Regions from separate parts of the Pseudoalteromonas sp. SR45-6 genome, predicted to be linked through region 1. Evidence: predicted binding sites of a transcription regulator. Region 1 holds the regulator's gene; the other holds the start of a gene.

Region 1 (7,531 bases):
TGATAATCCAGGTAACCCGCTTGGTCGCTCGACGTATAATAACAACATGGATAATACCCAGATCTCTGGTGCAGAATCTGGTGCTAAAACAGCTCAACCAGCATGGATTGACTTTATGCGAGTAGCACTCAAAGATAAGCCAGAAGCACCAATCGAGCCACCTGAAGGATTAGTGTCGGTACGAATCGATCTAGCAACGGGACTCTTGAGTCAAAAGAACGATTACACTAGTCGCTTTGAATACTTTGAAAAAGGCACCTCGCCCACTAAGTATGTGATGCAGCATGTAGAAAACGTGTTTGAAGAAGAGACTAAAACAGAAGAAGAGCTGTTTTAATATTACTCTATCGCGATATAAAATCGCTGCTACATAAAAAAAGCGCCAATCGGCGCTTTTTTTATTTTACAAACTCAGAGCTCATTTTAAGTTTTGTATTAACCAATATAAATCAGAATGCACGCCTGCTGCGGTAACTTCTTTGCCTGCACCAGGACCTTGGATCACCAACGCATTATCGCTATACCACTGACTGTTGATAACAAAGATATTATCACCTGGAGTTAAGTTAGCTAAGGCATCACCCTGTGTTGCATAAGCCAAACCGACTTTAGCGGTTACTTTGCCATCAGCAATTGTTAACGCACCGGTATAACGCAGTACTTTGTTTTCTTTGCCAGCTAACTGTGCTTTTTCAGCAATAAAGTCATCAAGCAACTGCTTATTAGCTAAAAAAGACTGCCAATCACCTTGCGCTAGTTGCTCTGGCATCAACGGTGTTAAGCCAATCTCATCAAGCTCTAAGGTGAGCCCTAATTCACGAGCTAAAATTAATAGCTTACGCTGCATATCACGCCCTGATAAATCTTCCCGTGGATCAGGCTCGGTGTAACCCATTTGCTGCGCTTGCAACACTAAATCGGAAAACGCCACACTGCCATCATAACTGCTACACAACCACGATAAAGTGCCTGAGAACACGCCTTCAATATGGGTAATACTGTCGCCACTGTTTTGTAAATCAGCTAACGCAAAATTAATTGGTAAACCCGCACCAACACTGGTGTTATAACGCCATAATAAGTTACGCTCAGCTAAATTACGGCGTAAATTTTGATACCAGTCATTATTTGCAGTGCCCGCATATTTATTAGCACTGATCAGGTGACAATCTAAATTTACAAACGCCGGGTAAAGCTTACTAAACGCTTCACTAGCAGTAATATCAATCAGCACTTTGTGTTCGTAATCGAGTTCGCTGATACGTGTCAGTAAATCAGCTTCTTGGTAATCTATTGCTTCGTTTTGCCACTGCGACTGCCATTGCTCAAGCACGATACCACTTGGGCTGAACAACATAGAGCGCGAGCGTAATAAACCAACCAGCTTTACGCTAAAATGCTGTTGCAAACGATTAAGTTGCTGACTAAGTTGCTCAATAAATACTTCACCAACATTACCAAGGCCAGCAACAATAATGGCAAGCTCTTGGCCTTTGTTAATCAGCTTATCATGCAATAAGGTCAACACATCACTATCAATAGATTGATCCGTTAGTAGTAATATGTAGTCTGCATCTTGATGGCTAAAGCGCGGCACTAAACTTTGCTCACTAAGCACTTGCGTTGCTTGTTCAAATAATTGCGCTACATCATTTCGTGGCGCCACAACAGCGCAACCATGTAAGTTCGACTCAATAATATTAGCGCGCCCTTGCAAATGACTCACCACCTGATGAGTCGCTGCTGCCGGCACTAGTAAGTAGGTATCGCCGTTTTTAATAAAATGATGCAAGCTGTGTTGAATAAGCTGACTTAATTCGCCAATTTCACCGCCACGCAGCTGATCAATGCGCAGTAAATCAATATTTTCTAAGGTAGTGATAAAACGCTTAGCTTTGCTGTAACCTTCTTTGACAATTTCTGTCGCGCTAGCTTCGCTGTCGTAACTACTGCGAACGACTAACTTGATATCAGTATTTTTTAATGGCGAGAGAGTTTTAGCATGTAACACTGGGTTGCCCAAACGCGCCAGTAAGTTTGCTTGGCCACGACATACTTTAGAATACTTAATCGCTTTTTTTACTTTACGAGGGTCGGTACTAAACACCCCTTGGGTATCAGTCCAAATTGATACCTGACTAGCATGACAATAACTGCTTAACAAAGTCGCGCTGTAATCACTGCCATTGCGCCCCAAAGTAACGGTATTTGCTTGGCAATCAGCGGCTATAAAACCAGTAACAATATTAATGCAATTGGCTGAAATTAACTCGGCACAGGCTTGTTGATTTTTTTGATGTAATAATTGCCCATCATTAAGGGTAAACAATTGACGAGCATCAACATCTTGAGCTGTAACATTTAACTGTTTTAAATAGCTAGCCAATAATCGTGCCGACCAAACTTCACCGTGAGCAAGCAATGCGGCTTCCTGTAAGCTTTGCTGTTGAGTTTGCTGTGCAATTAAGGCTAGCTCCTGTTCTAATACGTTTAATGCCGTATGTCGCGCTGCTGGACTCAATAACTGCTCGATCAAAGTACGTTGATGATTATCAAGCTGCAATAATATATCACTCACTGCCTGTTGATCACCTTGCTGGTAACTCTGCCATAGCGTAACTAACGTATTGGTAGTTTTACCGGCTGCGGATACCACCACACAATCACCGGCTTCCGTATGGGCTAGAATAATATTTGCTACGGCCTGATAACGCTCTGCAGAACTAAGGCTAGAACCACCAAATTTATGAACTATATTTACCATTTTTTATTACCACAAAGCCGTATGTGCAGGAGTCAGTTTAAATGAGTTTGATTGCTCATCATCTTGTTGTTGAACAGAGGAAGCAATTACTTTTACGCCGTGCTGAGCTTGACCTGGTTTCACTTTATTGAATACACGATCTAAGTCAGCGATTAAATCTTTTACATCTTCAATGCCCACCGAAATACGGATCAGGGTATCACCTACTCCCGCAGCAAGACGAGCAGTTGCCTCCATACCTGCGTGGGTCATAGTTGCAGGGTGACAAATCAAACTCTCAACCCCACCTAATGACTCAGCTAAGCTAAATTCTTCTAAGCTGGTCAAAAATTCTGCAGCATTATTAATATCACCTTTGATATCAAAGCTTACCATGCCACCAAAACCACGTTGCTGCTGTTTAGCGAGTTCATGCTGTGGATGAGATACTAATCCAGGGTAATATACTTGGCTTACATAAGGGGAGTTTTCTAGATATTGGGCAATAATAAAGGCATTTTCTTGATGCTGACGTAAACGAACATTCAAAGTACGTAAACCACGTAACGTTAAGTAGCTATCAAACGGGGCACCGGTAATGCCAATGTTATTAGCCCACCAAGCAAGCTCATCACCCAACTCTTGGGTAGCGGCGATCACCGCACCACCAACAACATCTGAGTGACCGTTAATATATTTAGTGGTCGAATGCACCACAATATCAACACCAAACTCAATTGGGTTTTGCAAAGCAGGTGATAAAAATGTGTTATCGGCACCAACCAACGCACCGCACTGCTTAGCAATCGTGGTGATCGCTTTAATATCGGTTAACCGTAAGATAGGATTACTCGGTGTTTCAATCCAAATTAGCTTTGGTTTTATCTCAAGAATTTTTTGATGATTTTCAGATTTAGTTAAATCTAAAACCACTAACTTTAATAAGCCACGCTTTTCAAGTGAGGTGAATAAGCGGTAACTACCGCCATAGCAATCATGTGGGATCACTAAGGTATCGTCACTGTTTAGCAGCTGAGTAGCTAAATGCACCGCAGCCATGCCCGTTGCAGTGATAATCCCCTTAGCGCCACCTTCAAGCTTAGCGAGCGTTTCAGCGAGTAAATCACGGTTTGGGTTGCCGCTACGGCCATAATCATATTGGCGCTTTTTATCAAAATCAGCAAATGAGTAGGTGGTCGATAAATGAATGGGAGGCACAACCGCGCCGTGATGTTTATCTGCATCAATACCATTGCGTACTGCAATGGTTGCTTTATTCTTTTGACTCATACCGTCACCTACAATTAAATGGATGTTTAGACGTCTAAAAGGTTAGAGGATCAAATTTAATAAGTCAAAGCATTTATGCGGTTTTAGCCGCAAGATTAGAAGTAAAAACATTTAAGCCTCTAGATGGCTAAAAAACAAGTATTTGACTATCTTTTTTAACACGATAGAATTTCGCCATCTTTGCGCTGCAAAAGGTCGCGCAAACAATTAACAACCTGAGGCAACGATACATCCTATGGCTAAATGGAATGGTGAATATATTCACCCATACGCAGAACACGGGAAAAAATCAGAACAAGTTAAAAAGATCACCGTTTCGATCCCGCTAAATGTATTAAAAGTTTTGACTGATGAGCGCACTCGTCGTCAAATTAATAATCTTCGCCATGCAACAAATAGCGAATTACTTTGTGAAGCATTTTTACACGCATTTACTGGCCAACCACTGCCAAACGATGAAGATTTACGTAAAGATAATCCAGAGAAAGTGCCTGAAGAAGTGAAAAAAATCATGCTTGAGATGGGTCTCGAAGTACCTGTACTCAACGAAGATTAAGTTATCATTTGTATATATTCCTGCTTCAGGAATTGGCTACAAAAAAACCTCAGTAACGTAAGTTGCTGAGGTTTTTATTATTGTGCCATTACCAATTGCAGCGAAGCAGCTACTCCATGTAGTTTTCCGGCATATCAATTTGTGCAACACCAGAATCAATTGCCGCTTGCGCTACTGCTTTGGCAATGCGCGGTAATAGACGCGGATCCATCGGTTTTGGAATAATATACTGCGCACCAAATTCAAGTGTCTCAACACCCGCCGCTTTTAATACTTCCGCTGGTACTGGTTCTTTAGCAATGCTACGAATAGCGTCAACCGCAGCAATTTTCATTTCATCATTAATTTTGCTTGCACGCACATCTAGCGCACCACGGAAAATAAATGGGAAACACAGCACGTTGTTAACTTGGTTTGGATAATCTGAACGACCCGTTGCCATGATTAAATCATCGCGAGCACCATGAGCAAGCACTGGTGAGATTTCTGGATCTGGGTTTGAACAGGCAAACACTACAGGTCGATCAGCCATTAACTTAAGATCGTCAGGAGAAAGTAAATTCGGGCCAGATACACCAACAAATACATCGGCATCAGCAATAACATCTTGCAGTGTGCGCTTATCTGTATTGTTAGCGAATAACTGTTTGTACTCGTTTAAATCATCACGACGAGTATGAATAACGCCTTTACGATCTAACATGTAAATATGTTCACGCAATGCACCACACTTGATCAGTAGCTCCATACACGCAACCGCTGCGGCACCGGCTCCTAAACAAACGATAATCGCATCTTCGATTTCTTTGCCTTGTACTTCAAGTGCGTTGATCATACCAGCAGCCGTTACAATCGCGGTACCGTGTTGATCGTCGTGGAACACTGGAATGCTACAACGCTCGATCAATGCTTTTTCTATTTCAAAACACTCTGGCGCTTTAATGTCTTCTAAGTTAATACCGCCAAACGTATCAGCGATGTTAGCAACTGTATTGATGAAATCTTCGGTGGTATTGTGTTTCACCTCAATATCTATCGAATCTAGACCCGCAAAGCGTTTAAATAATAACGCTTTACCTTCCATAACCGGTTTTGAAGCCAATGGACCTAAGTTACCTAAACCTAAAATAGCGGTGCCGTTAGTAATAACCGCAACCATATTGCCTTTACCCGTGTATTTGTAGGCATTAGCGGGATCAGCAGCTATTTCACGTACCGGTTCTGCAACACCGGGGCTGTATGCGAGTGCAAGATCCTGTACGGTTTCAGCTGGCTTTGTAAGCTCAACGCTAATTTTTCCTGGAACGGGGTGCGAATGGTAATGTAAAGCTTGTTCACGAAAGTCTGACATAACGCGATTTTATCCTGCAAGTAAGTTAAGTTGAAAGTGAGAGTAAGCAGTTCTTATATCTTATAGGGAACGATACCTATATTATAATTAAATTCAAGCAATATCAGGTCTATCCTGTTATATGCTATATCCGTTAATTTTATGCGTTTTGTCAGCATTTTTTGCAAAAAAGCTTCAATTTTCGGCTATAAAAACGCCACAAAGCATCAAAAAACCCATCTTAAAATGCTCATTATGCAACGCTTTAAAGCAAAAATAATGACCTATGACTAAAAACCATCAAAGTAAGACGTTAACAACATTTAACCGCAAAAGACCTAACTTTACCGACAAAAACGTTTAATTTATCGCTTTAACGAGAATGACAATATAGTCAACAAATCACTATTTGTCTGTTATTTACTCGCTATACTGGATATAAAAGTGGGAAATAGTCACAACATAATGAATGCGTAAAGCTGGAGCACTAGAGCAAGAAATAAAGACTAAAAGGCGGTGTTTTTAATAAATAGCAGGCATAAAAAAAAGCACCCTAAGGTGCTTTTTCCGACAAAACAACAAGAATTACTTGCTGCTAAGTGAACCGAAACGCTTGTTAAAGCGATCAACACGGCCACCTGTGTCTAAAACTTTTTGCTTACCAGTGTAAAACGGGTGACACGCAGAACATACGTCTAAGTGAATGTCTTTACACAGAGTAGAACGAGTTTCGAATTTATTTCCACATGAACATGATGCTGAAATTACTTCGTACTTAGGGTGAATACCTTCTTTCATAGAAACCTCTAGTTAAGGCCGCATCGCTCTCCAAACCCGGAGTCTGGCACCATACGTCGTTAAAACAAATTATTTAGGACGCGTATTCTAAGCAACAACCCCACTTGCTACAAGCTTTAAATGTCGTTTTTGCTAATAAAATGAACAAAAGTTTTAAAGAAGGTATTTGCAGGTAGGTTTTCAGCCATAATTTTAGTACATTAACTCCCTTATTCGTTCTTGTTTGGGTTGTTATGAGTTTTGTTGAAGTTGCTATAAAAGTACCGTTGCATCGCACCTTTGATTATCGCATTCCAGAGCAACTCGATGGTTTATCGGTGATGCCTAAAGTCGGTGCGCGGGTATGGGTGCCATTTGGTAATCAGCGCAAAGTTGCGGTCGTACTGGCGCTAAAAACCAACACCGATGTGCCGGTTAATAAACTTAAAGCAGTGCTTGAAGTGATTGATGATGAAGCCGTTTTATCAGAGCGACATATCGAATTATTGCGTTTTACTGCGCGCTATTATTGCTACCCACTAGGTGAAACAATTCATATCGCCCTGCCTGGCGCGCTGCGTCAAGGACTGTGCCCAGATAAAAGCAGTATTAGTATGGTGGCACTTACTGAAAAAGGCGCTAAATTACCGTCTTTAAAAGCAAAGAGCCAACTAAGCTTACTCAAACAACTGGCAGATTCGGGTAAATCATCACTTACAGAATTAAAAGCGCTGGGGTTTAGTAAAAAAACTATCGACAGCTTACTTAACAAAGAGCTGATCAGCCAAACGATTGAACACGACAACCAATGGCAACAACAACTTCCCACCGTAGG
Region 2 (7,531 bases), on a different contig from region 1:
AGTACCAGCCTGATACCGCAGCACCGGGCCACATGGCGTATGAGCTGGTGAGCTGCATGCCAATGCGCTTTTCAGTATCGAGTAGTTGCCAGATTTTCTTCTTCTCAGTGTGCTCTGGACATGCTGGGTAACCGGGTGCTGGGCGAATACCTTGATAGTTTTCACGAATAAGATCTTCATTCGCAAGGTTTTCGTCTGGGGCAAAACCCCAATATTCTTTACGCACTTGTTCGTGTAAGTACTCAGCAAAGGCTTCGGCGAGTCTATCTGCCACCGCTTTTACCATTATTTTGTTGTAGTCATCTTGCTGTGCATCGAACGCATCAGCTAAGTCGTCTTCTTCAAGACCGCCTGTTACAGCAAATGCACCAAAGTAATCAGGCGTGCCTTTCGGGGCGATATAATCAGCTAAGCAGTAGTTAGCAAAGTCGGTTTTTTCTGTTTGCTGACGTAAATGGCACGATGTGGTTAATAGTTCAGCGCGAGTTTCGTCTGTGTATATTTCAATATCGTCACCCACACGGTTAGCAGGGAATAAACCAATTACGCCAAGCGGTTGCAAACTGCCTGACTTTTCAAGATCGTCTAACATGTCGTTAGCGTCTTTAAATAAGCTTTGCGCCTGCTCGCCAACCACTTCATCGGTCATGATACGTGGGTATTTACCAGCGATTGACCAGGTCATAAAGTACGGCGTCCAGTCTATGTATTGTCGTAAAGTGGCTATCGAGACATTTTTAAACTCTGTCACGCCCAGCTTTTTCGGCACCGGTGGAGTGTAATTATCCCAATCAAGCTTGGCGGCGTTGTCGCGGGCACGTTGAATAGTAACCGGTTTTGAACGTGGTTTTTTGCGTGCTTGCTGCTCGCGTACTTTGACATATTCAGCGCTGGTTTTTGCTAAAAATTCAGCTTTATGCTCTTTCGACAATAAGTTAGAAACCACGCCTACAGCGCGACTGGCGTTATTTACATAAACCACGCCTTTGTCATATTGTGGCTCGATTTTAACGGCAGTATGCGCTTTTGAGGTAGTCGCGCCACCAATCAATAGCGGTAGTTCAAAACCACGGCGCTTCATTTCTTTGGCAACATGTACCATTTCATCAAGCGATGGTGTAATCAGTCCTGATAAACCAATAATATCGGCTTTTTCATCAATCGCGGTTTGCAGTATTTTATCTGCAGGCACCATTACGCCTAAGTCGATAACTTCATAGTTATTACATTGCAGTACTACGCCAACAATATTTTTACCAATATCATGTACGTCACCTTTAACGGTGGCCATCACGATTTTACCGTTAGTAGCCCCTTCTTCTTTTTCAGCTTCAATGTAAGGGTCTAGGTAGGCCACTGCGCGCTTCATCACTCGCGCTGATTTAACGACTTGCGGTAAGAACATTTTACCTGCGCCAAATAAATCGCCTACCACATTCATGCCGTCCATTAACGGCCCTTCAATCACATGAATAGGCTTATCGGCAGCAGCGCGGCACTCTTCGGTGTCTTCATCGATAAAGGTGGTAATGCCTTTAACCAATGCGTGCTCTAAACGTTTTTCAACTGGCCAAGTACGCCATTCTAAATCTTCAACTCGCTCAGCTTGTGCCATGCCAGAGTATTTTGGTGCCAACTCAACTAAGCGCTCACCTGCACCTGGGTCGGTATTTAAAATAACGTCTTCAACTGCTTTTCTAAGCTCTGCTGGAATATCATCATACACAGCGAGTTGCCCTGCATTAACAATCCCCATATCCATGCCCGCTTGAATTGCGTGATATAAAAATACTGAGTGAATAGCCTCTCGCACGGGGTTATTCCCACGAAACGAGAACGATACATTCGACACCCCGCCCGACACTTTACAGTGTGGCAAGTTTTGCTTAATGCGACGTGTACCTTCAATAAATTCAACTGCGTAGTTGTCGTGCTCTTCAATACCAGTTGCTACCGCAAAGATGTTGGGATCGAAAATAATATCTTCTGGCGCAAAGCCAATTTCATCCACCAAAATGCGGTAACTACGCTGACAAATTTCAAACTTGCGATCGGCTGTATCTGCTTGGCCGTCGGTATCAAACGCCATAACCACTGCAGCGGCGCCAAAACGTTTAATAATTTTAGCTTGGCGAATAAATGGCTCTTCACCTTCTTTTAGCGAGATTGAGTTTACAATTGCCTTGCCTTGAATACACTTTAAGCCCGCTTCAATGACTTCCCATTTAGAAGAGTCAACCATAATTGGCACGCGAGAAATATCAGGCTCGGAGGCAATCAAATTTAAAAACTTCACCATGGCGGCTTTTGAGTCCAGCATGGCTTCATCCATGTTGATATCAATAACCTGTGCGCCGTTTTCTACTTGCTCGCGGGCAACATTAAGCGCACTCTCGTAATCTTCTTCCATGATCAAACGTTTGAACATGGCTGAGCCGGTCACATTGGTACGTTCGCCAACGTTGGTAAATACTGCTATTTTTTGTGTCATCTCGGCTACCTTAGTTTAAATTACACGCTTCAAGGCCTGATAAGCGCATACGCACTTCAAGCTCTGGCAATGGCCGAGGTTTAACACCTTCAAGCCCTTTCGCAAATGCCCTGATGTGTGCAGGTGTGGTACCACAACAACCACCAACAATATTGATAAAGCCAGACTTGCCCCAATCGATAATTTCTTTCGCCATTTCAGGTGCTTCTAAATCATATTCCCCAAACTCGTTCGGTAAACCAGCATTGGGGTGAACAGAGACAAAGGTTTCGCAAACACGCGATAGTTCTTCTACATATTGGCGCAATAAATCTGGACCTAGCGCGCAGTTTAAGCCAATTGAAATTGGCTTTATATGACGAATAGAATTATAAAATGCTTCGGTGGTTTGCCCTGACAGCGTACGTCCGGAGGCATCGGTTATGGTGCCAGAGATCATCACAGGCAACTTGCGCCCTGCTTGTTCAAACGCTTCTTCAACCGCGAATGAAGCCGCTTTTGCATTAAGCGTATCAAAAATTGTTTCTATCAAAATTAAATCAACACCACCTTCCATTAAAGCAAGGGTTGATTCAACATACGCGGTGACTAACTTATCAAACGTGACATTGCGATAACCGGGGTCGTTCACATCCGGTGAGATTGAACAGGTTTTTGAGGTTGGCCCTAAAACCCCAGCAACATAACGTGGTTTTGCTGGGTTTTTAGCAGTAAACTCATCACAAATACTGCGTGCTAATTTAGCTGACTCTAAGTTTACTTCACGGCTGATGCTGGCCATATCGTAATCTTCCATCGAAATTGTAGTCGAATTAAAGGTGTTGGTTTCGATAATATCGGCACCTGCACTTAAAAAGCCACGATGAATATCAGCAATAATTTTTGGTTGTGTGATGCTTAATAAATCATTATTACCTTTAATTAGCACATGCCAGTCTTTAAAGCGCTCGCCACGGTAATCGTGTTCTTCTAATTTGTGTTCTTGGATCATGGTACCCATAGCACCATCAAGAATTAAAATACGCTGTTTTAACGCTTCAATTAACACGGCGCTTTTGTTTTCTAAATTATTCGGCATAGTTGTTAGTCCTTACGGCTTGGCTAACTAAATTAATATCATAGGGTGTGGTTTGGTACACATAATAATTTAACCAATTCGAAAACAGTAAAAAGGCATGGCTTTGCCAAGTTTTCGACGGTTCGTTATCTGGGTTGTTCTCTGGAAAGTAATTTTCAGGCAATGGCGCATCAGGGCCTTTTTCTAAATCGCGCTGATATTCGCCTTTTAAAGTGTCTGCATCATACTCAGGATGCCCGGTAATATACACTTGGCTGCCGGATTTATTTTTTATTAAGTAAGCGCCTACTTTCTCTGAACCTGCCAGCACCACTAAGTCATCACAAGCGTTAATTTTTTCAATATCAATATGACCATACCGCGAGTGAGGCACTACAAAGGTATCGTCAAAACCACGCGTTAAGGCTCCATGTTCAAAGTAACACTTATGGGTAAACACGCCACAGAGCTTATTTTCTTTTAGTTCACGCTTTAGATTATAATGATGAAATAAACCCGCGTGAGCCGCCCAACACGAAAATAATGTTGAGGTTACATGCTGCTCCGCCCAATCTAAAATTACTTTTAGTTCATCCCAGTAGGCTACATCGTCATATTCTAAATGTGCCAATGGTGCGCCGGTAATGAGTAATGCATCGTAATTGTTGTCTTTCACTTCAGAGAAATAACGGTAAAAAGTGTCTAAATGCTGCTCTGAATTGCTACTGCTGCGATGAGTGTCTAAACGTAGTAGCTCTACATTCACTTGTAAGGGTGAATTAGCGAGCAAACGAATAAATTGCACCTCGGTTTCTACCTTATTAGGCATTAAGTTTAAAATCGCCAAGCGCATCGGACGGATCTCTTGGGTTTTAGCGCGGCTTTTTGGCATTACGAATACGTTTTCTTGACGTAACTTCGCAATTGCGGGCAATTCATCTTTAACGGTAATAGGCATACTCATCTCCAAGGCATAATTAACCAATGGCTAATTATGAACGGATAGCTGGAAATTTCAACCTCTAGATGTTTAGATGTCCAAATGAGTTTATTTTAACTATTCTTTTGCATTCTAAAAACCGCTCGCCATAATGCGCCTGTTGATTTTATTTTAAGGTGGTAAACGTGATTGATTGGCTAGGCTTAGGAGAACTTTTTGCTATATTAGCAGCTATTGTTTGGGCGCTTTCGACCATTTTATATAAAGGTTTTAGCCATCACTTAACGCCTATGCAGCTAAACATCAGTAAAGGCGTGTTAGCAAGTGCCATGATGTTAGTGACTATTGCGATTACTCAAGACGCTGCACTACCACATCATCTGACAAGCTGGCTTTGGCTAATTGCTGGCGGGGTGATTGGGATTGCGATTGGCGATAGCGCCTATTTTACTGCGCTGCGAAATATTGGCCCTGCTCGCACGTTAGTTATTGAGTCCCTTGCTCCAGCCCTTGTGGGGGTTTTTAATATCCTGCTATTAAATCATTATTTATCGCCATTTGCATGGTGCGGTATTGTACTTACAACCATTGGCGTAGTAATAGCAATCAAGCCTGAAAAAACATTGCCACAGGTTGATCATCAACATTATCGCAAAGGTGTTTTATGTGCCCTTGCAGCTGCTATCTGCCAAGCGCTCGGTATGGTGATGTCTAAAGGCGCACTCAATAATGAGCATATGAGTAGCTTATGGGCGGCATTAATTAGATTAGCAGCAGGTACGATGACTGTGGCCTTAGTTGTTGCAGTGTTTAAAAGCAGTGAATTTAAACAAGCACTAACTCTAAGGGGAATTAGCGGCAAACAATGGTTTTTTGCGGCTGTGTTTTTAGGCACTTTCCTTGGTTTATGGCTTCAACTTGGCGCAGTTAAATATACCGATCCAGCCATTGCACAAACGATTTTCGCAACCGCGCCATTAATTGTAATGAGCATTGGTTTTATAAAGCGCGAGCCCGTTACCAATAAAATGTTAATAGGCGGCTTGCTTGCTTTAATCGGTGTAGGAGTATTGCTCGCGAATTAGCACATTGTTATTTGGTTGATTCGTTGACTGTTTCACCTGTGAGCCACTACAATACAACATTGAAATTTTTATTATTATTTGAAGGCTCCCTCCATGGTTTTACCTGATAAGTTTATTTTCTCGATGAGTCGAGTATCTAAGGTTGTGCCACCTAAGCGCACTATCTTAAAAGATATTTCTTTGCATTTTTTCCCGGGTGCAAAAATTGGTGTACTTGGTTTAAACGGTTCTGGTAAATCAACGTTGCTACGTATTATGGCCGGCCTTGATCAAGAGTTTGAAGGTGAGGCATATCCTCAACCGGGCACTAAAATTGGTTACTTACCGCAAGAGCCTATTCTAGATGAAAGCAAAACGGTTCGTGAAACTGTGGAAGAAGCAGTCAGCGAAGTTAAAAACGCGCTTAACCGTCTTGATGAAGTATATAACGAATACGCGATGGAAGATGCTGACTTTGACGCACTAGCCAAAGAGCAAGGTGAGCTTGAAGCAATTATTCAAGCCCACGATGGTCATAACATCGACAACGTATTAGAGCGCGCCGCAGATGCCCTGCGCTTACCTGAGTGGGATGCTAAAATTGAATTCTTGTCAGGTGGTGAGCGTCGCCGAGTGGCTATCTGCCGCTTATTGCTTGAAAAACCAGATATGCTTATCCTCGATGAGCCGACTAACCACTTAGATGCAGAATCTGTAGCATGGCTTGAGCGCTTCTTGCATGATTACGAAGGCACTGTTGTGGCGGTAACCCATGACCGTTACTTCCTCGATAATGTAGCTGGCTGGATCTTAGAGCTTGACCGTGGTGAAGGTATTCCATGGGAAGGTAATTATTCTTCTTGGCTTGAGCAAAAAGATGCGCGCCTGCAGCAAGAGCAAAAGTCTGAAAAAGCCCGTCAAAAATCAATTGCACAAGAACTTGAGTGGGTACGTTCAAACCAAAAAGGTCGTCAAGCTAAGTCAAAAGCGCGTATGTCGCAATTTACTGAAATGCAGCAGTCTGATTACCAAAAACGTAATGAAACCAACGAGCTATTTATTCCACCTGGACCACGTTTAGGTGATCAAGTTATTGAAGTTAAAAACTTGAAGAAAAGCTTTGGCGATCGCGTGTTAATTGATGATCTAAGCTTTACTGTGCCTAAAGGCGCAATTGTTGGCATTATCGGTGCCAATGGCGCAGGTAAATCAACGCTGTTTAAAATGCTCAGCGGTGAAGACAAACAAGACAGCGGTGAAATTAACCTAGGTGAAACGGTTGAACTGGCAACCGTTGATCAGTTCCGTGGCAATATGGACGACAGCAATACTGTTTTCCAAGAAATTTCAAACGGCCAAGACGTACTAAAAATTGGTAACTTTGAATTCCAAAGCCGTGCCTATGTTAGTCGCTTTAACTTCAAAGGTAACGATCAGCAAAAATTTGTTAAGGACTTGTCAGGTGGTGAACGCAACCGCTTACACTTAGCTAAGTTATTAAAAGCCGGTGGCAACGTTATCCTGCTGGATGAGCCAACCAATGATTTGGACGTTGAAACATTACGTGCCCTTGAGAACGCTATTTTAGAATTCCCAGGCTGCGTTATGTGTATCTCGCATGACCGTTGGTTCTTAGACCGTATTGCTACACATATTCTTGATTACCGTGACGAAGGCCAAATTAACTTCTTCGATGGTAACTACACTGAATATGAAGAATGGCTTAAAAAGACCTTAGGCACTGCGGCTACGCAACCTAAACGTATTAAGTACAAGAAGATAGGTTAAGTTCTAGGTTCTAAACATTTTTTAAGCCCCACATTTATGTGGAGCTTTTTTTATTAACCTAGAATCTAGATCAGGGATTCACGATCCAGAGTTCAGCTTATACCAATCGTGTTAAGTTACTGACCATTTATAGCGACAGATAAATGGAGTGATAACAAGACATAAATTTTGACATGTAGTTGTTCTACATG

Evidence for each region. The regulator MetJ, encoded in region 1, represses methionine synthesis genes. The targets are predictions, from matches to a motif close to TAGACGTCTAGACGTCTA.
Region 2: a site for MetJ is predicted at 4,572-4,589, ahead of metA (homoserine O-succinyltransferase). Genes of this name have one in related genera too.

What each region holds. Positions count from the first base shown of each region.
Region 1 covers NZ_JACJDM010000033.1:30,465-37,995, reverse strand. The annotation lists gene H5158_RS14340 (penicillin-binding protein 1A) at 1-337, shown strand, start outside; gene metL (bifunctional aspartate kinase/homoserine dehydrogenase II) at 419-2,764, opposite strand; gene metB (cystathionine gamma-synthase) at 2,771-4,033, opposite strand; gene metJ (met regulon transcriptional regulator MetJ) at 4,269-4,589, shown strand; gene H5158_RS14320 (malic enzyme-like NAD(P)-binding protein) at 4,699-5,940, opposite strand; gene rpmE (50S ribosomal protein L31) at 6,505-6,717, opposite strand; gene priA (primosomal protein N') at 6,951-7,531, shown strand, end outside.
Region 2 covers NZ_JACJDM010000075.1:9,682-17,212, forward strand. The annotation lists gene metH (methionine synthase) at 1-2,491, opposite strand, end outside; gene H5158_RS20700 (homocysteine S-methyltransferase family protein) at 2,502-3,569, opposite strand; gene metA (homoserine O-succinyltransferase) at 3,559-4,506, opposite strand; gene H5158_RS23690 (DMT family transporter) at 4,674-5,573, shown strand; gene ettA (energy-dependent translational throttle protein EttA) at 5,667-7,340, shown strand.